2 regions of the Brevibacillus sp. NSP2.1 genome follow, and region 1 is predicted to be linked to the other one. Evidence: predicted binding sites of a transcription regulator. Region 1 holds the regulator's gene; the other holds the start of a gene.

What was found. Region 1 encodes LexA, which represses DNA repair genes until DNA is damaged. Its sites were predicted from a motif close to CGAACATATGTTCG; they were not measured.
Region 2: a site for LexA is predicted at 7,259-7,272, ahead of ruvC (crossover junction endodeoxyribonuclease RuvC). Genes of this name have one in related genera too.

Annotation. Positions count from the first base shown of each region.
Region 1 covers NZ_CP048274.1:2,464,802-2,476,367, reverse strand. The annotation lists gene M655_RS12465 (HelD family protein) at 1-1,666, opposite strand, end outside; gene crcB (fluoride efflux transporter CrcB) at 1,706-2,071, opposite strand; gene M655_RS12455 (DUF896 domain-containing protein) at 2,171-2,368, opposite strand; gene yneA (cell division suppressor protein YneA) at 2,461-2,802, opposite strand; gene lexA (transcriptional repressor LexA) at 3,391-4,014, shown strand; gene M655_RS12440 (DUF456 domain-containing protein) at 4,076-4,561, opposite strand; gene M655_RS12435 (DUF4269 domain-containing protein) at 4,689-5,255, shown strand; gene M655_RS12430 (CD3324 family protein) at 5,598-5,861, shown strand; gene M655_RS12425 (FusB/FusC family EF-G-binding protein) at 6,033-6,671, shown strand; gene M655_RS12420 (hypothetical protein) at 7,286-7,759, opposite strand; gene M655_RS12415 (hypothetical protein) at 7,882-8,055, shown strand; gene M655_RS12410 (arsenic resistance protein) at 8,328-9,317, opposite strand; gene M655_RS12405 (MerR family transcriptional regulator) at 9,336-9,731, opposite strand; gene M655_RS12400 (hypothetical protein) at 9,934-10,272, shown strand; gene glnA (type I glutamate--ammonia ligase) at 10,551-11,566, opposite strand, start outside.
Region 2 covers NZ_CP048274.1:3,793,723-3,805,288, reverse strand. The annotation lists gene pheA (prephenate dehydratase) at 1-236, shown strand, start outside; gene M655_RS18530 (LysM peptidoglycan-binding domain-containing protein) at 350-1,774, shown strand; gene M655_RS18525 (YutH/CotS family kinase-like spore coat protein) at 1,786-2,814, shown strand; gene M655_RS18520 (bifunctional 2',3'-cyclic-nucleotide 2'-phosphodiesterase/3'-nucleotidase) at 2,901-4,889, opposite strand; gene M655_RS18515 (BofC C-terminal domain-containing protein) at 5,149-5,718, shown strand; gene M655_RS18510 (hypothetical protein) at 5,802-6,884, opposite strand; gene M655_RS18505 (hypothetical protein) at 7,017-7,208, shown strand; gene ruvC (crossover junction endodeoxyribonuclease RuvC) at 7,336-7,836, shown strand; gene ruvA (Holliday junction branch migration protein RuvA) at 7,833-8,450, shown strand; gene ruvB (Holliday junction branch migration DNA helicase RuvB) at 8,455-9,453, shown strand; gene M655_RS18485 (DUF2905 domain-containing protein) at 9,450-9,668, shown strand; gene M655_RS18480 (SpoIID/LytB domain-containing protein) at 9,853-11,566, shown strand, end outside.

The DNA.
Region 1 (11,566 bases):
TCAGCTCCTCCCACGCGTGAATGCCGCGGTAGCTGTGAATGCCTTGGGCGATGTCGCCGACAATCGTCAGCGAGTGGCGCTTCGTCGCGAGCGCAATCACGGCAATCTCCAACGCGCTCAAGTCTTGCGCTTCATCCACGACGGTATGGTCGAAATGCCCGGCCTTGTTCATCCCTTCGATGATATGCTGCAAATACAACAGCGGCGCGATATCCTCCGCTTCCAGCCGCTCCTGGGCAAACAGCGCCGCAGAAGACCGGCTCACATCGCGGACCACTTCGTCGGAAATGTCCGCAGGGACAAGCTTGCGCAACAGCTCCTCCTCTGCGATCAGCTCGCGGTACGACTCGAAAATGTCCAGCCGCGGGAAGGAGACGAGGTACGTATCCAAAATTTGCTCCAGCATTTTTTCAAACTTGGCCAGCCCTTGCTTGTCGAGGTCGACTTTTCGCTCGCGCAAATGCGAAAATAGCTGTTTGTTCATCTCCTGCTTCAAATGCTTGCGCAGCGCATCGACGCGCCGATGGTACGGCAAGGACCCGAACTGCTCCAGAAAAAACTGCCGGATCGTCTCGCCCGGGATGGAGAACACTTGCTTCGTCTTGTTGTAAAGAAAACTCAGTTTTTTGAACGGGATTCTCGTCTCGATCACGTAGCGTATGTACTCTTCCATGGCTTCCCGGCACGCCAGCGAGCCTTTGAAACGCAGCCGATGGCGGGTGATTTCCTGCTCCCGCTCGTCCTGCCCTTCTTCAAAAAACAACTGCAGCGGTTTGTCCGGGCTCACGATCCGCCAGCCTTTGGGCATGAGCGGCTTCACGAGCCGCGCCGCCCAGTCTACAAACGTCGATTGCTGAACATCGTCGACGCCAAGCTCGGGTAGCACCTCTGATATGTACGTCAGAAACATCCGGTTCGGGGCGAACACCATAAATTTTTTCGACATCATCGTATCCTGGTAGTTGTAAATCAGGTACGACAGCCGATGCAGCGCAATCGTCGTCTTTCCGCTGCCCGCAACCCCTTGCACGACGATCGGCCGATCTTTTTCCGCGCGAATGATGTCATTTTGCTCCGACTGGATCGTCGCGACGATATCTTTTAAGCGGCTGTCATTCGTCAAGTTCAGATTGGCGTTCAAAAATTCGTCGATGAAGCCTTCCTGCAAAAACTCGTCCGGGTGCCCCATCTCGCGGTTGATCGTCTCTTTTACAGCGCCATCGTAAATCCCGACGATTTTTCCGTCCTCAATCGCGAAGTTGCGCTTCAATCTCACCTCGCCGCGCACGATCTCGCGCCCCATCCGGTAAAACGCATCCTTGCTCTCTCCGGAATAATAGAGACTGGCAATGGGCGCTCGCCAATCCACGACGATCGAATCAAACGTATCGCTGCGGACGATCCCTCTTTTTCCGATGTACACCTGGTCAAGCTCGTAAACCTCGTCCTTGAGAAAATCGACTCGGCCAAAGTACGGCTTGTCGCGTCCGTGATCCTCCAAATAACGCAGGTCTTTTGCCTTGCTTGCGTTCACGACCTGCTTGACGTAATCGTCGGTCGCTTCCCGAATCTCTTCGCGCAGCCGAGCGATCTCCCCATCGATCAATGCAATCGTCTCATCCAGCTTGTTCTGTTCTGCCTCGTAATCGCGGTGTTGGGTACTCACACCCATCCCCCCTCTCGTCTTTTATCAATGTGATGGTCGTTATTGCATTTGTCTGGCAAGCCAGATTCCCGCGGCACAAGAGAGCAGGCCGACCACGATACTGAGCAGGGCGTAAACGAGCCCGCGCAGCCATTGTCCCTCTCCCCAGAACGAAACCACTTCCAGCGAAAATGTGGAAAACGTCGTGAATCCGCCCATAATGCCTGTCGTAAACAAAAGATACAGCTCAGGCGAGAAGCCTCCCCGCTCCTTGCCGATCACAAACAAAACGCCGATGGCAAACGAGCCAATGATGTTCGCCAGCCACGTGCCTACAGGCCAGCCCGGCTGATTGGCAACCAGCGCCAGCACATAACGAAGCAACGAGCCGACTGCTCCCCCAACCGCTACAGCCACCCATGCCATTGGTCCCCCTCCTCAATTGCAAAACTGGCAGAAGTCGTCAGGAACAAAAAGACACCCGAGCGTCAAGCAAGGATGTCTGCCGTATCAATACAAGTAAGTTTACTGTTTTGGACGATTTTCCTCAAGATCTTCCACATAGCGGATGGAATCCAGATTCGCTCGAAGCGACATCTTGACCGCATCGATGTACTTTTGGCGCAGAGCTTTTTGCTCCTGCTTCTCCTCGTCAGTCAAGCCAACCTCGCGAGATTTCTTGACCAGTTCGTTGATTCGTTTAATTTCTGCGTCAGATACCACGTTCCGGTTCCTCCCACTCTGTAGTAATGCCGCTTTATTATATCATATCAGTCGGAACTGGCAAGAGAGCGGATGGCGGGCAAGTGCTCGAATCAGTCCGTTTCCGGGATGAACAAGGTCTGCCCCGGATAAATGAGATTGCTGTCGAGGTTGTTCGCCATTTTGATATCGAAAATCAGATCGCGCACATCCACCTTTTCCGAATGATGATGGCGCACAGCAATCGTCCAAAGACTGTCGCCGGAGCGAACGGTCACTTCTTTTCCTTTTAGCGTCTCTTTATGCGCAGAAGAGGCAAACACCAGTTCGGTAAGCAAGTAAAAAAAGAGAGAGAACGTCAGCAAAAACAAAATAGCTTGTCCTCTCGTGATGCCCAAACGGACGCGGCGAGGCTGCTTTTTCTCGAAACGGTTATGGATAGACATGGCATTCATAATATGACCCCCTACAAACATACGTTCTATAAGTTCGTATCCCTATCATAAATGAGAACATATGTTCATGTCAATACAAAAACCGCCGTCTCGCAAATTCGCGCGGAGCTGCTGTGCGCAGCCGTTTTTGCTTCGGATGACGCTGCCGGGCGACTCTATTGGGGTGGATTTAGCTCGTTTCTAGCTGGTTGCTTGCTACCTGAACAGAAGTCCAAGTGTGCCGCGTTGGTGCGGTTTGTGGCTTGGCGTAAGCTCGGCTCTTCGGTACTGGAGCGGCTGGCGGTTTGACGTGAGCTCGACTCTGCGACAGTGGAGCGGCTTGTGGCTCGACGTAAGCCCGGCTCCGCGACGATGGAACTGTTTGCCGACTTGGAGTTAGCCCGGCTCTATTACAATGGAACGGCTGCAACTTACGGCTCCGGCCGCCCGCCCGCGCTTTTTTCGAGATTTGGCCGATGCTGTCGAATCAAATGCATTTACCCTGTCAAAAATTCCTGTTCGCATCAAAATCGAACTTATGTTTGTCGAACGCAAGCTCCCATGGTATAATATAGGAAAACATGTTCGAGAAATCAGGGGTGTCTCTCTATGTCAAAATTATCCAGCAGACAACAAGCCATAATCGAATTTATTCGCAAGGAAGTCCGGGACAAAGGCTATCCTCCATCCGTCCGCGAAATCGGCGAAGCTGTCGGACTTGCCTCCAGCTCTACTGTGCACGGTCATCTGGCGCGCTTGGAAAAGAAAGGGCTGATCCGCCGCGACCCTACCAAGCCTCGCGCCATCGAACTGCTGTCTGAGGAAGACCGCTTCCAGGACAACTTCGAGGACTCTGTCGTTCGCGTTCCCGTCATCGGGAAAGTAACCGCCGGGCAGCCGATCACCGCGATTGAGGACGTCGAAGAGTACTTCCCGCTTCCAGAAAATATCGTGACTTCAGACAAGGTGTACATGCTGCGGATTTCCGGGAACAGCATGATCGACGCCGGTATCCTGGACGGCGACTACGTAATCGTGCGCCAGCAGCACGTCGCCAACAACGGCGATATCGTCGTCGCCATGACAGAAGAAGACGAAGCGACCGTCAAGCGCTTTTTCAAAGAGAAGAACCACTTCCGCCTCCAGCCGGAAAACGCGACGATGGAACCGATCATTTTGGACAACGTCACCATTCTCGGAAAAGTCATTGGCGTCTATCGCCTCATCCACTAATCGTTCCAGCGCATGAAAAAAGGACAGCCTCCGCTGTCCTTTTTCGTCTCTATCATTATATTTATCTGGCAAGGAAAAACCAGACGATCATGCTCACCTGCAACACGACTTTGACAACTGCGCTTCCCAAAAAGCCGATCAGCGAGCCAAAGCCTGCCTTTACCGCTTTCTCTATCGGCTGCTTTTGCACGAGCAACTCCACCAGCACCACGAGCACGAACGGCATAATCAGCATCCCGAACGGCGGGAACACGAAGATTCCGAGAACAATCCCTACGGCCGCAGCCACCGAAGACCATTTGGAGCCGCCGTACTTTTTCACGAAAAACATGTTGGTCAACAAATCCGCACCGTACAGCAAGATACTGAGCACCACCATCCCCCACCAGAAAGACGCTGGCAACCCCGCTCCCGGATCGGCTATGAAAAAGTGGTAGAGCAAAAAGCCTGCCCACAGTAAAATCGTATCGGGTAGTACTGGCAAAAATATACCGGCGATACTTAGCGCGAAAAGCACCAACACGATAATCCAAAGAACAATATCCATTCTCTATGCACTCCTCTCACATAGGTAATACGAGAAAAAGCCGATTGAAGTTGCACTCTTCTTTTGCGAATCCGTGAGGCCGTCTGCGAGGAGTACCTGCCTATTTTAACGAAAGCGGAGGGTTACTATGACGCGAAACTGGCGCGACCTATCTTATTTGCACAACGGGACACCGAAACAAAAAGCTGCGGGCCAGGCCATCGCCCAATCCGCGGTCATGCAGCGGCTGCAAGCGTTCGATCCCGTGCTCGCAGGTACGATCCCTCTGGACATCGACATTGCGGACAGCGATCTGGACATTATTTGCGAGTGCCACGACCTCGAGCAGTTTGCCGACGTCGTCCGCGCTTCGTATGCGGCGTATGAAGGCTACGAGGAAGCTCGTCTGCTCGTGCAAGGCGTGCCCACCTGCCTGATTGCGTTTTTTGCCTGCGGCTTCTGGTTTGAGCTGTTTGCCCAACCGCGCCCGGTCGAACAGCAAAATGCGTATCGGCACATGGTCGTCGAGCACCGTTTGCTGCTGCTCGGTGGCGCTGACGCCCTCCGCGCCATCCGCCAGCTCAAGCAAGACGGCCTGAAAACCGAACCTGCTTTTGCCTCCTATTTTAACATTCCGGGAGACGATCCATACCAGGCGCTGCTGGATGTGGAAAAGTGGACGGAAGAACAGCTCCGCACTCTTGTGACCAGGTAAAGAGTCCCCCGCTCCTTTGTCGCATAGGCGGACGGCGCGCGCGTGGCGAAAAAATCGCCAGAGCCGCGGTGCAAATGGCGGACAGATGATTTATAATGGGAACTACTGCGCGGGCACTTGGCGGCGCGCAGGGAGAAAACGCGAACGAGGGGGTGTGTGGTTGGTGAATGGAATTGGTTTGCCAGATACTGCAGCGTCTCATGCAAAGCCTGGGAATAAGGCGATACTTTGCATGAGGTGGACAGTCGTTTAGACAATTCATCGCCTTCTCTAACGTATCTCATTTCTTATTTCCTGGCTTTGCCCCTTATTTTTCACTTTAAAAATAAGGAGCGAGCGGAAATGAAATATGTGAATGCAGCCAGCATGCTGCCAGAAACCTTGATCGCAGAAATCCAAAAGTACGTGCAGGGAGAAATCATCTACATTCCGAAACCGAAGACGGCCCATCACAAATGGGGGACCCGGACCGGCGGCAGAAAACAGTTGGATGAACGCAACAGCGCGATCCGCAACGCTTTTCGCGAAGGCGCCTCCATCCAGGAGCTGGCCGAGCAGTACTTTCTCTCGACGGAAACGATCAAAAAGATTGTGTATGCCAAATAGACAAAAGCACTGGCGCGTCCACGAGACGGTCAGTGCTTTTCCTATGCCGAGTTCTTTTTACAATCGTTCTTTCCCTTTGCAGCGCACTCCGCTCCTTTTACAGTAGAAGGTACAAACACCATCACGACTCCTCACGCCCGACGGAGTACGCTGCAAGGAGGAACCAGAAAGATGCAACCATTTATTTCACCCCACCACTATCACTTCATCAAAGCACAGGTGCAAACCTTGTTGAACGCATACACAAGCAGCACAGACCCTAACGTCATCCGGGCCCGCAAAGAAATCGCCCAGGAATCCGTGTTCCAGCTCTTCCCCGGCATGACAGAGGAACAAAAACAACTGCTTGCGCCACTCGCAGCCATCAAGGAAAAGAACGAAGCCAAACAGTTTTTGCTGCGGCTCTCGCCGTATATCATCCCTTTTCCCGCTTTGACCGAGCAAGCGATCAAAAAAATGTTCCCGAAGGTCAAGAAGCTCAAGCCGCCTGCGACAGCGGAAATCCCGTATGCCGAAACGTCGTATGTAAGCTGGTTCGACAGCGGGGCAGACAAAAAGTACATTATCGCCTACTACCCTGACAAGCTGATCGGCATTCACGGCGTTTTTACTCCCCTGCCCAAAAAAGGGATTTGTGCGATCTGCAACAAAATTACCGACATCGGCATGTTCGTCCTGGAAGCGCGGGGGGCGGGCGACGGCACGTATTTGAAAAAAGGAAACTACTTGTGTCAAGACAGCGTCACTTGCAATCAAAATATTCGTTCGCTGGAAAAACTGCATGATTTTCTGGCTACGATGGTCAAATGAGCAGAAACACGATCATGCGCGAAAAACAGTGGCGGCTCCTTGTTCAAGCTTAGCGAACAAGGAGCCGTTTTCATAAAAAATACCCCTCAAGCAACTCAAGGGGCAGTTGACGGCAAACGGGCGAGAGGATGCATTCGTTCTTTTGACCGAATCTTTGATGAAGCCCGCTATCTTTGCGAAAACTGCGCGGAGAAATAGAGCTTCCACAAAGGCCACGCCATCAGGAGGGCGATTTTCATCGACAATGGCGTCCATCAACGGAAAGGGAGGATTTTCCTTTCGGGTACCTTTACTATACTTTGCTTCTCTATTTGCTGTCTCCTGACCAAAGTTAGGTGAGGTTAATCTTTTTCACGGGAGTTGCTAGCGTTTCTCTTATTTTGCCAGCGTGGCGAGTACATCCAAACTGTTCCGCCACTCGCTGTTTAGGCGGGGGAACTGCCCTCTCAGCTTCCATTGGCTTGAGCATGGTACAGCCAGATAGGCCGGTCGGAAGCGAGATAACGATTGTTTCGGCATGCCGGGCGAACTGAATGTACGTGGATCGGATAGGTTAAGCCCCGCTAGACAAAAATGGTTCGTCCAAAGCGGCGGGCAAAAGAAGGATGCGGCTGTTACAAGTAGTCGAAAAATCGGTTCCACCAGGTGTATTCGCCGATCATCGCTTGATTTTTCCCATCGTACAAGGTGTTCAGCTCGTCTGCGGGGATGTAGCGGTAGCCGTTCTCCTGCAGCGTGGCGATGATGCGGTTCAGGTCTGGTTGCTTTCCCGTCTCGTCAAAAGCGCCATGGATCGTCACGAACCGTCCAAAGGCCGAAAAGCGGATCGCCAGCTCGTAGCACATCGCATAGCTTCCCCCGCTCGCTTTCGCATCGTGTTGGCTTTTTTCCAGGATGTACATCTCTGCGAAAAACGAGGCGTCCTGTACGCAGTCGTCCAGTTCGAAACGGTTGTCTGTTTCAGCTTCCAAGCGGGCTTTTACCATTTTTACTTGCTGCATTTCTTTTCGGTAATCGAAGTCTTTCGGGGCATACCATTCGGCTGCGTCGTCGAAGTGGAGCAGGAGTTGTTTTAGTTGCGGGTTCATAAAGGTTCCTTTCCTATAAGAAACAATGTTATCTTTTTGATTTTGTACCCTTTACAAAAAATAGAAAAGAATCCTTATTCATGTTATGCTCTCACTAGCTAGGCCACAAAGGAGAGATTGACATGGGAAAAAGCATTTTGATCGGGCTGGCCGTTTACGTCATCGGCATCATCCTCGTCTCGGCTACTACCGCCATTTATAACGGAACTCCTTCAGAGTTGTCTTATTTGCGCGCCATATCGTACGCAATTATTTACCTCGCAGGCGTCGTCGCTGCAGCGCTGTGCTGTTCGTGAAAAAGCGCCAGAAATAGTTCCTCGCCAACAATGCTCGGATTCCCTCCTGGCTCAATCCGTTCTGGTCAAAAAGAACAAGAGGGACTATTTTCATTATAAGCAGCTTGAGTGCTGTTTTCATGGTAGCTTCTGCTTTCTCTCTTTTTAGCTAGTCCGGAAAGCAGGAAATCGCCAGTTCCTTCTGATCCACTCCCACTCTTGGTTGCAGGAGCGGATCAGCCTCGTTAAAACCCCAATAAAAAATGTTCTACTAACTCATTTATGTAAACGAATCACTTTTGTTTCTCCGCAATTCCCTCCGCCCCTCGCAAAAGCACCTTTGGAACCAGCCGAATATATACTAGCTCCCCAATCAGCTCTACAATGGTTTGCGTCACGATCACTGCCGACGCCACTCCGTTTAGCGGTTCCGGCAGCGCCAGTGCAAACGGAAGAACGACCAGAGAGTTACGCGTGCCTGCACTAAAAATCAAAGCTCGCCCTGCTCCGGTATCCAAACGGAATAGATGGGAAACAATCCGCGCAATAATCGGTGTAATCGCCATATATGCTGCATAGACAGGAATCACTTGGATGATCGAATCAAAAGAGCTATACAGTTTGGCAATTTGCGAGGCAACGACAACAAAAAGCGTTAGCGCCATAAAAGGCACAGGCAGCCATGCTGTCGCATCAAGAAACCGTTCTCCCCGTGGTTGTCTTGTTGACCACCATTGCGTAAGTAGAGCAAGAATCAGCGGGACGACAATAAGCCCGAAAAACGCTTCGAGAAATGGCCCGACACTCACGATTTCTGCTGCTTTCTCGCCCATAAAAAGCCATAGATAAACGGGCAAAAAAAGCATTTGGGTGACAAAAAGGATCGGGGTTGAAACCAACACGAGTTTCTCGTTCCCACGCCCAAGATGGGTGAAGACAATCACATAGTCAATGCAGGGGGTAAGCAAAACAAGAAATACCCCTAACAAGATTGCTGGATCGGCCGGAAGAAACCGCGTTAACCCCCAGACAAGGACTGGTACGGCTATGTAGTTGACGAGAAGGAGCGCATACATAAACTTTCGATTCGAGAGTGCCTCTTTTAAACGAAAAAAAGGGATTTGGGCAAACATTCCATACATCAAGATGGCAAGCACGAACGAAATCGTACGATCAAGGCTCTCGCCTGATTCTGGCCATAACAACCCGAATCCAGCAGCAATCACGAGCACGAACGCATAAAGCCACACTTGATTCTTTTCTAATTGTTCTCTTGAAATCATTTCTCGCCCAGCCCTTTCCTATCGCGAACCCGTAGTTTCTATTTTTTTCAGGCATTCCGACCACGTAAGGCATTTGCAGCTTAGCCCGCTGTCTAATATTTGTATCATCCAATCAAGCTGTTTTTTTCTTTCCTCAAGTTGGGAGCGTTTCTGCTTCGCCATTTGTTCCCAGCGCTCAGACAGTGGTCCACTGGTTTCAAAACCTTCTAGCAAAATCGCGATTTCCTGGATGCTAAAGCCTGTTTGCTGCGCGATCTTGATAAAACTGATACGTTCGAGTAGTTGTTCATCATACCGGCGTTGCCCATTTTGACGTTCCGGAGCAGGAAGCAAGCCAACGGATTCATAGTAACGCAGCGTCGATGCGTTTACCCCTGCCCTTGCCGCAAGTTGCCCAATGCTAAGTCCAGACATAACAACTCCCCCCTTGACTTAAAGTTAACTTTAAGTTTTACGATTCGATTATATCTCTTTGCGGAAGGTGCTGTAAATGAAATCAGTTGCTAGTTGCATACGCTCTGTGCTTGTGCTTTTCCAGTCAGTGGTGCGGTAGCTCTGGGCGTTCAGCTTGTAGAAAATCAGGCATTCTTGCTGAAACGTGAAAGGGGAAGACAAAATGAGCCCAAAAATGCCTATCGCTTGTTGCCACACAGTCTTTACGGAAGCGGAGCGAGTGGAGTACAAAAGCATTTGGGAAGAGCTTGATTCGAGAAGGATTAGCATTGCGGAGCTTGAAAAAGGGGTTCAGTATCAATTTCCGGGGGATCAAGATACGTTACGGCTTGTGCAGGAATGGGTGCGGCTGGAGCGAAAATGCTGCCCGTTTTTAACGTTTACGGTCATTGCAAGCAGCGAAGAGAACCCGATTTTGCTGGAGCTTACCGGAAACGAAGAAGCGAAAGCATTCTTACGCAATGAAATGGAGGCGGAAATGAAACGAATAACATGCAAATAAAAAAAGCTCCACGATTAGTGGAGCATACTTTCCCAGTCTCGCCTGGTCCGTTTGCAGGTGCTGGTGTGATATCCCAACCTGCCGGATATGTTCGTCCACATTTCCAAAAAATTAAAACAGATAGGATGGACAAATTTGAAAAACACATATTAACAATCTACAACTAGAAAATTTGTGGGCGAATTGTGGGCAAAAGCAATACATCGACGTGAATTTCGAAAGCTGCCCACAAGAGCAAAAACCCCTCGCACCAGCAGGCGCAAGGGGATTTTTCCATTTTAGTAAGTGCTCATGTACTGCTCGCGCTCCCAGTCGTGGACGCGTGTGCGGAACATATCCCACTCGATTTCTTTTGCTTCGATGAAGTGTACCAGCGCGTGCTCGCCCAGGGCTTCGCAGATTACTGGATCGGCTTTCAGGCACTCGATCGCTTCCTTGAGCGTAGCTGGCAGGTTGACGATGCCGTTTGCTTCGCGCTCTTCTTCGGTCATCACGTAGATGTTGCGGTCGATCGCTGGTGGTACAGTCACTTTGTTTTTGATGCCGTCCAGGCCGGCTTTCAGCATGACAGCCAAAGCGAGGTACGGGTTTGTTGCCGGGTCTGGGCTGCGCACTTCGATACGGGTTCCCATGCCGCGGGAGGCTGGGATACGGATCAATGGAGAGCGGTTTTTCGCCGACCATGCCACGTAGCAAGGTGCTTCATAGCCAGGTACCAGACGTTTGTACGAGTTCACGAGCGGATTGGTGATCGCTGTGAAGCCGCGAGCGTGCTGCAAAATACCTGCGAGGTAATGCTTCGCTGTTTGGCTCAGGCCCATTTCGTCTGTCTCGTCGTAGAACGCATTTTCGTTGCCGCGGAACAAGGATTGGTTCGCGTGCATACCGGAGCCTGCCACACCGTAGAGCGGTTTTGGCATGAAGGTTGCATGCAGGCCGTGTTTTTGCGCGATCGTTTTTACAACCAGCTTGAAAGTCAAAATCTGGTCTGCTGCTTGCAGCGCGTTCGCGTATTTGAAGTCGATTTCGTGTTGGCCTGGCGCTACTTCGTGGTGGGAAGCTTCGATTTCAAAGCCCATTTTTTCCAGGGTCAATACGATGTCGCGACGGCAGTTTTCGCCGGTGTCGAGCGGAGCGAAGTCGAAGTAGCCGCCTTGGTCGTTCAGATCGAGCGTAGGATCGCCTTTTTCGTTGAGCTTGAACAGGAAGAATTCAGGTTCTGGTCCCACGTTGAACGCAGAGAAGCCCATTTCTTCTGCTTCTTTCAACGCGCGCTTCAAAATATAGCGAGGGT
Region 2 (11,566 bases), 1.3 Mb from region 1:
TCCCGGGGGCGCTGTACCAGGTGCTGGCGGCGTTTGCCTGGAGAAAAGTCAACTTGTCGCGGATTGAATCCCGCCCGACGAAAAAAGCATTGGGAAGCTACTATTTTGTCATTGATATCGAGCAAAAAATGGATGATGTCCTGCTGCCGGGAGCCTTTGCCGAGATTGAAGCGATCGGCTGTCAGGTGCGCCAGCTTGGAACGTATCCGTTTTATATGCAAAAAGCCAATTTTTAGAAATTGGCTTTTTTCTTTTCTCTCCCCCGTTCAAGAAAGCCAAGGCGTAAAGGAGCAAAACGCCCATGGGTGCATACCATGGTAGGGAGTTTTTACGCAAGGGAGGAGAAACATTGAGGATTCACATCGTACAAAAAGGCGAGAGCATGTGGAAGATCGCCAAAAAATACGGCGTCGATTACAAGGAACTGCTGCGCTTAAACAGCCAGATCAAAACTCCCGACACGCTCTATCCCGGAGCGAGAATCAAAATTCCGGCAAAGCGCGTTCCTGTCAGACCACAGCCACGAACAACGCCTCACCCGATGAGCGAGGCGGCTCCATATGTAAAAGAACGGCCGATTACCGAGCCTGAGTCGGAGGAAGTTCCGCTGCAGATTGAGCGGCGTCCGATCGAGCCGGAAGAACAAGAGGAAGAGGTGCGGATTGAATCGGAATCCAAGCCAAGAGTGAGTCCGGAGATTCCGTTTACGCCGCCAGCGAAGGAAAGGCCCCCGGCTTCGCCAACCCCGTCTGTGTCGCCAGAGACGATCCGGCCAACGCCAACGCCTGCACCGCTGCCGGAGAGGGTCGTTCCGCCAAAGCCACCCGGACCGAACATCAACCTAGAGCCGCAGAGGCCGCCAGTGCCGACGACGCCAGCCCGGCCTGTCGTTCCGCCCGTGCAGCCAACGCAAGTAAGCCCGTATATTTACCAGCCTCCCAGCCCGCCGAACATCGCGATGCCGAACGTACCGCCGCTGCCGCCTACACAGATCAGGCCGCTTCAGCCGCAGACACCGCCTGCGATCCAGTGTCCGCCATGCCCGCCTGTTCAGACTCAGCCAAACATCCCACCAGGCCAGGTGAGGCCGTTTTCGCCGATGCCTCCGACACAGGTGCGCCCTCTGCAGCCAATGCCGCCACAGCAGGTACGCCCGATGCCGATGCCACCGAGACCGCCGCAGCAGCAAGTGCACCCGCTGCCGCCTGCGCCAAAGTTTCGGCCATGCCCGCCTGTGCGACCTTGCCCGCCGTGCGCGGCTCCGAGAATGCCTATGCCGCAGCAGCCGGGAAGACAACTGGTCAGTCCGGAGCAGATGGGGCCAGGGCCATGGCAAAGGCCGTTCCCAGGTCCAGGCCCGGGACAGCCGATGTTTCCCTACAGGCCGTTTGTCAGCCCGTGGCAGATGATGCCGCCATTCCCGGGGATGATCCCGTTCGGAATGCCGCCGATACGTCCGATGCCGCTTCCAATGCCGCTGTATCCGCTGCAACCGATGCATCCGCCCATGCCTATGCCATATCCACCGTCTCCGCCTAGACAGCCTCGCGCGAAGCTGCCTGTTTGCCCAGAACCAGTGGAGTCATCGTCATCATGTGAGTGTTCCTCGGCCAGCCCGGAGTACAGAAAGCGCAGACGCGTGAGAAGCAGCCGTGGCCCGCAGCCGTTTCACAACAACATGATGTTCCCGCCTACCCAGTGCGTCGCCTCCATGCCAGAGCAAGGCGCATGGCCAAACTGGGGAGACGGGCTCGATGAATCCTCTTCGTACTGAGAGGGACGGTTATGAACAAAGGACTCATACCAGCGATCGAAAAAGCTTTTCGTTGTGAGGTGCACGGGGTTAAGCCTAAGAGGAACGTCAATCTGCTCAAAACAGACCGGGGACACTGGATCATCAAAGGGTATAAGCAGTTGGAAAAAGCAGTATGGGTCACGGAGTTAGCCGATGCCTTGAGGCAAAAGGGCTTTGTTCACACGGTGCACTACGTCTCCGATGCGGAGGGCGCCAAAATTTTTCCTTACGAGGATCGTTATTACACGATCATGAAGCTGATCGACGGCGAGGAAGCCGACAACGCGTCGCTCTATGACGTGAAAAAGACAGCGGAGACGTTGGCGCGCTTCCATGTCGCGGCGCAAGGCTTTCCCGTCTCCCATTCGTATGCGTACGAAGGAAAGCCGAACTTGCTGGATAAATGGGAAAGCCGCCTGGAATACTTCGAGCGGCTCACCTGGATGATTGAGCAAAACGGCCCGCAAAACAAGCTGGAGCAAATCATCGCCCACTCGGCTGATGAAGTGCTGCGCGACGGCCAGCAGTTGCTGCAGTCTGCCTACAAGCTGCCGTTGACGCCGGAAATGTTCCTGGCCATGGAGAGAGGTACGCTCGCGCATCGGGACGTTGCCAGCCACAACTTTTTGCTCACCCAGCGGGGCAACTGCTATCTCATCGACCTGGATACGGTCGGCCACGACATTCAGCTCGTCGACCTCGTCCAGTTGATGTCGCGCATGCTGCTGATGCAGGACTATCGGATGGAATCGTTTGTGGAAGCGATGGAGGCATACAGCAACATTAACTATTTGAGCGACACGCAAATTTGGACCGTTCATCAACTGCTCCGTTACCCGGACAATTTTTTGCGCGAGGTGACAGGGCTGTACAGCAGGCGACCAGGCTACCATATGCGCGGCGTCCTGCAGCTTGTCATGCTAGAGGGAAAACTTGCCCAAAACCGGCAAAAGTTTTTGAATGACGGGGAGCGCATCTTCCAGCGTTCGCCGTGGGGAGAATATCATTTTGTCGGGTAAATTGCTCTTTTGTCCGCTCGGATTGGACGATACGAAAAAAACATCCCTCTTGCAAAAGAGGGATGTTTGTCTTGGAGACGCTAAGCTTACTTGGAAGCTGGCTTGGACAGGTCGATAGCGAACTTGGCAAAGCCGGATTCCAGTTGGCCGATGAATTTCAGGTTGGGCATTTTTTCGGCAAAAGGCTTCGCGTCTGGAGAAGAAGTGAAGGTTACGTTCACTTTTTCTTTGATTGGCGCAAACGTCCAGTTGTTGTCTGCTGCCGGGTTGATGTCTTTTTGGCTCAGGATGTAGTCGATCACTACTTGGCGGTTTTCATCCGGAGAATCGATGACGATGTTTTTGCCGTCCAGGCCAGGGAAGTTGCCGCCGCCGCCTGCGCGGTAGTTGTTGGTGACGACGATGAACTTGTCTTCCGGTTTGACTGGTTTGCCGTTGTAGGACAGGTTTTTGATGCGGTTCGCATCTTTGTTTTCCAGCTTGCCGTCAATCGCGTATTTGGATGGCTGTGTCACGTCGATTTGGTAGGTTACGCCATCAATTACGTCGTAGTTGTAAGTAGGGAACGCTTCGTTTATGAGCGGCTGCTCTTCTGTTTTCTTCACATCAATCTGGTTGAACTGGCCTGCGGAGCGCTCCAGCCATTCTTGCAGTTGGGAGCCGTTAATCAGAACAGCCTTCAATGTGTTTGGATAGATGTACAGGTCAGATACGTTTTTGATGGCGATCGTGCCTGCAGGGATGTTGGTGTAGTAGGATGCGCCGTTGCGGCCGCCTGCCTTGAATGGAGCTCCTGCGGACAGAACCGGAATGCCGTCGTATTCTGTGCCTTTAATGTTTTTCTCTACGAACCATTTTTGTGCATTCGTCACGATCTGGATGGATGGGTCATCCTGTACCAGCGCGAAGTAGCTGAAGATAGGGGAAGACGTTTTCCCTACAGCGGAGCGCACCCATTCCACGGTGTGGTCGTGGTCTTCTTTGACGGCATCGAGAACGGCCTGATCTGCATCTGCCAAGGAAGCTTTGTTTGTTTTGTCGTAGATCGGAATCGTTTTGGTAACCGACTCAGCCACTTTCCATTTGCCGTTTTCTTGCTTCAGCGTCAGGTCGATCACGCCGAGGTTGTTGCCCCAGTAGCCAGGCATGACAGCCGGTTTGCCGTTGATAGTGCCTTTTTCGCCGTCAACGCCAGGGATGTTTTCAAAGCCAGGTCCCGGGAAGATGAGGTGGGAGTGGCCGAACAGGATCGCGTCAATGCCTTCGACCTTGCTCAGTTGGTAGCTCGCGTTTTCCAGGTTCGCTGCCGGTTCAACCGGGCCGATGCCGGAGTGCGGAACCGCTACGATGATGTCGGCACCTTTTTGCTTCATCTCAGGGATGAACTTTTTGGCGCTTTCCACAATGTCTTTGGCGATCACTTTGCCTTCCAGGTTCGCTTTGTCCCACTGCATGATTTGCGGCGGAACGAAGCCGATGACACCGACTTTCAAGGTTACTTCTTTACCGCTCTCGTCCTTGAACTTGCGCTCGAGGATTTGATAAGGAGTGAACATGTTTTTGTCGTTGTTCGGGTTGTTATCCTTGTCGTCGATGTAGACGTTGGAGTTGATGTAAGGGAATTTCGCGCCCTTCAGGCTGCGATCCAGATGTTCCAGACCGAAGTTAAACTCGTGGTTCCCGATGTTGCCAAGGTCGTAGTTCAACAGGTTCATCGCTTTGTAAACCGGGTGAGTTTCTCCGTCTTGCAGCGGATCGATTTTCGCTACGTAGTCGCCCAGCGGGTTTCCTTGCAGCAGATCGCCGTTGTCGATGAGGATGCTGTTTTTCGCTTCGTCTCTCGCTTTTTTAATCAGCGTAGCGGTTTTGGCGAAGCCGAACTCGTCCGTGGCTTTGTCTTGGTAATAGTCGTAGTTTACGATGTTGGTATGGATATCGGTAGTTTCAAGCAGGCGGAGCTTCAGGGTGGAGCCAGTTTCGGCGCTCACAGGGGTAACAGGGAACGTGAGAGCGCTGACAACTAAAGAAGTGCTGAGGAGAAAAGCGGTCAGCATTTGTTTGTTTGTCTTTTTCATTTTTTGGTTGACCTCCAATAAGTTCACAATAAGTGCCAAGCAAAAATAGTTTATCACTACAATCTGTAGATTGGTAGATAATTGTAGGTTAAGATTATTAAATTTTGTCTATTGACAAAAAAGATATAATGATTGCTCAATTTGCCGTTTGCCCGCGATAAATTTCTCGCCAATTACGAATCCTTGAGAGATTCACGTATGTCCCCCTTCAAACATGGCAAAACTAGGAAAAAAGGTATAAGAAGGGGTTCATCAAATCATGCGAAAAAAATGGATGGTGTACGCATCGTGGGGCGCTGCGCTTCTCACCGGTGTCGTATTGGGCATCCTGCTGGCAGGCAGCGGAGGCAGAGAGAACGGACTGCTTCAACTGCTGCATACAGACATCGGCAAGACGGCAACGGTGGCAGGAAAGCCGTATGAACTGGTGTTGACCCGCAGCTACTTGTGCGGCGTCCGGGATGAAGAGCGTCAACCGATCGCCGCAGGCCATTTGCCGGAAGCCTTGGGGGATTACAAAGGCTGGGAGATCGTGACAGCCGATCCGAGCAAAATGATTTTAATGAGAAGGGAACAGGACATTTCTCCCGCATGCAAGGAGAACGGCCATTTCGGCTTGTCGGCGGACGGAATGCTGACGCTGTTTCACGGGGTTCCCGCCGAGCAGGACGTCATCCAGACGTTTTACCGCATCAACACGGCAAAAATGGAAGCGAGCCTGCCAAAAGAAGAGCTGGAGAGTTTGAAGCGGGGCATCCGCATTCGCAATCTGGCAGAGTATAACAGCGTCCTGTCGACGTACGGGGAGTTTCAACTGGATGGCGACTAAAGCGAGCAGAGGAAAAAGTCGGCGATCCCGCAGGGGGAATGGTCGGTTTTTTTCGTGCTGCCGTACTGTTGTGCTGCATTTCGTTACAAGTCTACAGCGATAATCCGCCACTTGTCCCACGGCGTGGAGCGGCGCAGCAGAAACGTCCACTCTTCGTTCCGTTCATGGTTGTCATGCGTGAAGTAAGTCAGGTGGACGTGGACCTCCGAGAGCAACGGCCCCCGCTCGTCAGAAGGAATGACGATTTCGGTCTTGCGGACGGAGGCTACGTCAGACAGCCGGGCAGGCAGCGGGAAGCCGTCTGTCGTCATTTGCAGGACGTGGTTGTCCTGTTCGTGCAGGGCAGTGAGGAAATACCCCACCAGCTCCTCGGCAGTAGCACCTGTGATCGTCGTCGCAAGCGAGCCGGACGCTTTTTCGATCATCAGGCTGTGGCTGGGATCGGGCTCCTTGCGCTTGTGGGTCGAGCTTCCGAAAAAGTGGATGCAAAAATGGCCGGGAAAGTCATTGCCCGCGATCGCCCCTGCACCGTGCGGCATGCCGTGCATGGAGGCGGCAAAATAAACGCCGTTGACCTCGACGAGAATCGCTCTGCGCTTCCATCTCCATTTGCCCTGGTAAATCTTTTTCATCGTCTGCGTATCTGTGCGCGTCAGCGGCTGCACATCGGCATGCCTGCTGCCCGCACGGCGCTGGACGTGGAACCGCTCGCCAGTCTCCAGGTCGATGACGGTGGCGTACTCCATGCGGCCGAAGGTGTGTTTGACCTGCTCCCACGGCGTCGCTTTGGCATAATGCACGCGTTCCACCTGCGCGACAAGCTCCTCGATTCGCTGGTGAACATCCGTCGGCAAAAGGTATTGCAGCGGCTTGTTGCTTTCAAACAAATTCCCGTCGTGGTCGTACACAAACTGGCGCTTTTTGACGGTCAAGGTGGCGCGAACCCAGTGGGGATTCACGAAAGCCGGAACCTTTTTTGCGGCAAACAGCCGTTTGACGAACGAATGCTGGGCGCGAACATTGAGCGTAGAGTGAAAAGGCGAAGTCGGCGATACAGAGACAGAAACGGTAATCGGTTCTTTGCCTTTCGCCTGGGCGGGCTGCTTTGCGCAGCAGACAGAGAAGAGAAGCGTGACGAGTAAGAAAGCGGCTAGTAAACGTCGCACCGAATCAGCACCTCCACCCTATATGGTTTCAAGACGAAACGGCGGAAATGAGCTGTAAATCTTGGCATCATAAGGCCGGAGGCGGGACGCCATACTGTACTCATACGGCGATCGAAGGAGGAATCTTTTCTTATGTCTACCATGCCCAGAGGTAGCTACAAGGACCAGTTCCACCAGCGTTTGTACGTTCAATTGAACCAAGGACACAACAAGCTCAATTACCAGCAGATCAACCGGATCCAGGAGCAGATGCAGAGCGGCGTAGATGAATACGCGCACATGCAGCATGATGTGTCGGACTCACTTGGAATGAACAAACACTAAAAGCGACGCCGTATGACCCGTTCCTTTTGGCAGGAGCGGGTTTTTGCATGGAAATACACGTTCGCTTTTCGAGCGCTTTGTGATACAGTAGAGAGTAGAAACTTTGCACACGGAGAGAGAGTGGACCATGCGCATTTTAGGAATCGACCCTGGCATTGCGATCGTTGGGTTTGGGGTTCTGGATAAACAGGGTAGCCAATTGCGTCCCGTCCAGTATGGCAGCATTCAGACAGAGGCAGGCTTGCCCGTTCCGCTTCGCTTGAAGCAGATTTTTGAAGCGATGCAAAGCCTGCTGGAAACGTATCGACCGGATCAAATGTCAGTAGAAAAACTGTTTTTCAATAAAAACGTGACGACGGCCTTCACGGTGGGGCAAGCGCGCGGCGTCATCCTGCTGGCGGCGGAGCTGGCCGGAGTGCCTGTGTATGAATACACGCCGATGCAAGTAAAGCAGGCGGTGACCGGCTACGGCGGGGCAGAGAAAAAGCAAATACAGGAAATGACCAAGCTGTTGCTGCGGCTGAAAGAAGTGCCGAAGCCTGACGACGTGGCGGATGCATTGGGCATTGCGATTACGCACGCACAGTTTCGGGCGTTCATCTCCATCTCGGAAGGAGTTCAAAAATGATTGATTTTGTGGAAGGGACACTCTGTTACCTCGATTCAGAATACATAGTGGTAGAAGCTGGAGGGATCGGGTATCGCCTGTTTTGTCCCAATCCGTACCAGTTTGTGCGCTACGAAGGCAGCAAAACCAAGCTGTACACGCACCATCACGTCCGCGAAGACGCGATATTGCTCTACGGTTTTGCCACCCGTGACGAGCGCGACCTGTTTCGCAAGCTGCTCGACGTGAACGGTATCGGGCCAAAGGGCGGCCTGGCGATTCTCGCGGCGGCGACTCCCGAGCAGTTGGTCATGGCGGTGCAACAGGAAAATGTGACCTACTTGACGAAGTTTCCTGGAATCGGCAAAAAGACCGCGCAACGAATCATTCTCGATCTCAAGGACAAACTGGTCGGATACACGCCATCGGCGATCCTGACCGTCGCGGCAGGCGATCTGACAGCAGGCGAGCAGGCGGTTTCCGCGTTGAACGAGGCGCTCGACGCCTTGACGGCGCTCGGCTACTCGGACGGCGAGCTGCAAAAAATCAGAAATGCGCTGTCGGAGAAATCAAAAGAGGGCGATAGTGTGGAAAAGCTCATCAAACAAGGGCTTGCCCTGCTCATGAGGGGGTAGGATTTTGGATCAGCGAATCATCACGACGCATATGAACTGGGAAGAAGATGCGGCGGAGTTGAGCCTCCGTCCTCGTTATTTGAATGAGTATATCGGACAGCAGCACGTCAAGGAAAACTTGAAAATTTTTATTGAAGCGGCGAAAATGCGCAAGGAATCGCTGGACCACGTCCTGCTGTACGGACCGCCGGGACTGGGCAAGACGACGCTGTCGCAAATTATCGCCAACGAACTTGGGGTGAACATCCGCACGACGTCCGGACCGGCGATCGAGCGGCCAGGCGATCTGGCGGCGATTTTGACCAACCTGCAGGAAGGCGACGTGCTGTTTATCGACGAGATTCACAGGCTGAACCGGAGCGTCGAGGAAGTGCTCTATCCGGCCATGGAAGACTTTGCGCTCGACATCATCATCGGCAAAGGGCCGAGCGCGCGCAGTGTGCGCCTCGATTTGCCGCCGTTTACGCTTGTGGGCGCGACGACGCGGGCAGGGATGCTCTCTGCGCCGCTGCGCGACCGCTTCGGGGTGGTGAACCGCCTGGAGTTTTACACCGTTCCCGAGCTGACCTTTATCGTCTCTCGGGCAGCGGATATTCTTCAGGTGATTATTCGCGAAGGCGGCGCGGAAGAAATCGCGCGTCGCTCGCGGGGAACTCCGCGCGTGGCGAACCGTCTGTTAAAGCGTGTGCGCGACTTCGCCCAGGTAAAAGGCGAGGGCGTCATCACGACGGAGATTGCCAAAGAAGCGCTGGAGCGGCTGCAGGTAGACGCCTGCGGACTGGACCATATCGACCATAAGCTGCTTCTCGCCATCATCGACCGCTTTGACGGCGGTCCGGTCGGGCTCGATACGATTGCCGCCACGATTGGCGAAGAGGCGCAAACCGTTGAAGACGTGTGCGAGCCGTATTTGATGCAGATCGGCTTCATGCAGCGGACGCCGCGGGGCCGCGTGCTGACCCCGAGCGCGTACCAGCACTTTGGGCGGGAGATGAAATCGTGAATCCAATAGCCAAGCTTCTCATTATCGGCGGAGCCGTGCTGATCGTCATCGGCCTGCTGTGGCAGGTGGGCGGCCGCTTTTTGCCGCTGGGACGCCTGCCTGGGGATATTGTGGTGGAAAAGGAAAACGTCAAATTTTACTTTCCGGTCGTGACGTGCATCGTCATCAGCATCGTGCTGTCTCTTGGGATGTATTTGTTCCGGCTTTTCAAATGAGGGCATTTGCCTTGCACACACAGCCTGTTTGTACGCCATCGGAGCCGTTTCGTCCGGTGGCTTTTTGTTTGCGTCGCCTGGTCCCATTTTGCGGGCGAGGGCAGGAAAATCGCCTGTGATTGTCGAAAAAGATGGGAGTACATGCCAATTTTCGACGAGATGAGATCAGGAGAAAGGAAGGATGTTGGACGACATGAAGAAGAAGTGGATGGGGAAAGTCCTTTCGGTGAGCCTGATGACAGTTGCTCTAATGGGAGGACCAGCGCCGGCCGAGGCGGCTTCTGAACATATCCGGGTGGCGCTCTTTGTGGATACGGGCAAAGGCTACAGGGGAGTTGTTCCTTCCGTTACGCTGACTGCTGAAAAAGGAATGGAAGTGACGTTAGCAGGCCCGGAAGGCAAGATCGAGTTGCCAGAATTAAAAGGGGAAGCTGCCCGTTACCGGGTGGATGAATATCATCTGATCGTGGCGCAGACGCCAGACTGGAACCAAGCGCAGCAAATCGCTCAGCTTTTGAGCCAGCGCAAATATGAAGGCTCGATTCAGGTGGCGAAACGAGGCGGACAAACCGTTTACCAGGTTGTCAGCGGTACATACGACACGTATCAGGCAGCGGCCAATCAAGTGGCGGCCGTGGCCCAGGCGACGGGGCAAAAGCCGGTTGTCCAAGGCCCGCTCCGGCTGGAAGCGGGGCAGTTCAAAAGCTTGAGCGAAGCCCAGAAATGGCAGGAGTCGTTTGAGCAAAAAGGCATCCCGGCGTACCCTGTGCTGTTGTCAAACGGCGAAAAAGTCAAATACGCGGTCTGGATCGGCGACGAGGTCAGCCAGGAAGCGCTTGCGGCATTGGCGCGCAAAGCGAGCAGCGCTTTCCCGAACTTTTCCTACAAGGCGCCTGACAGCCAGTCGTATGTCGTACTGAAGCAAGATGTTTACGGCTCTCCGGATGAGCCGATCTGGAAGTACGTATTCTCGCCGCAAGCCAAGCTGACGGTCGAGGCGAAAAAGGCGGAGCCGGAAGCGTTGATCGGCGTCGTGGAACGCGAGCAGCGGACGTACCGCGGCGAGATGGAGCTGTCGGAATACAACGGTCACCTGACGGTTGTAAATGAACTGCCGCTGGAGGAGTATCTGTACGGGGTTGTCGGCTCGGAAATGGCTCCGGGCTGGCCGCTGGAAGCGTTGAAAACGCAGGCGGTCCTGTCGAGAACGAGAGCTTTGTGGCAAGGAAACAAGTACGGGATTGCCAACGTGTCGGATACGGTGACGGAGCAGGCGTATTACGGCTATGGAAAAGAGTCGGAGGACGTCCGCGAGGCGGTGGATGAGACGGCAGGGGAAGTCATCTACTACCAGGGCAAGCTCGTCGAGTCCCTGTTCTACTCGAACGCAGGCGGAATGACCGCCGATGGCACAGAAGTGTGGGGAAATCCCGTTCCGTATTTGCAGCCCGTCGAGAGCGACGATACGTATCCGCTGGAAGCGGCGAGCCTGTGGTATCGGGTAAAGCTCGCGGACGGGACGATCGGATATGTGCGCAGCGACCTGGTGCGGCTGACAGGCACAGAGGCCAATGGCGCCAGAATAGCCGTCATCACAACGGAAAACACGAACTTGCGCACGGGTCCGAGCACGACGACGCATCGGGTTTTGTCTACCTTGCCAAGCGGCGCTGAGGTGACGATTCTTTCCGAAGAGGCTGAGGAAAATGCTTATGCGTGGACGCGTGGCCCGTTTACTTCCGCTGAACTGACGGCCTTGCTCAATGCGAACCAGGACAAAAACAAGGCACCGCGCATTCAGGGGAACGTCACCAGTCTGAAAGTGACGAAGCGAGGACCGTCCGGGCGCGTGATCGCGATGGAGGCGAACGGGGTTCCGATTGCCGTTCCTTCCCCGG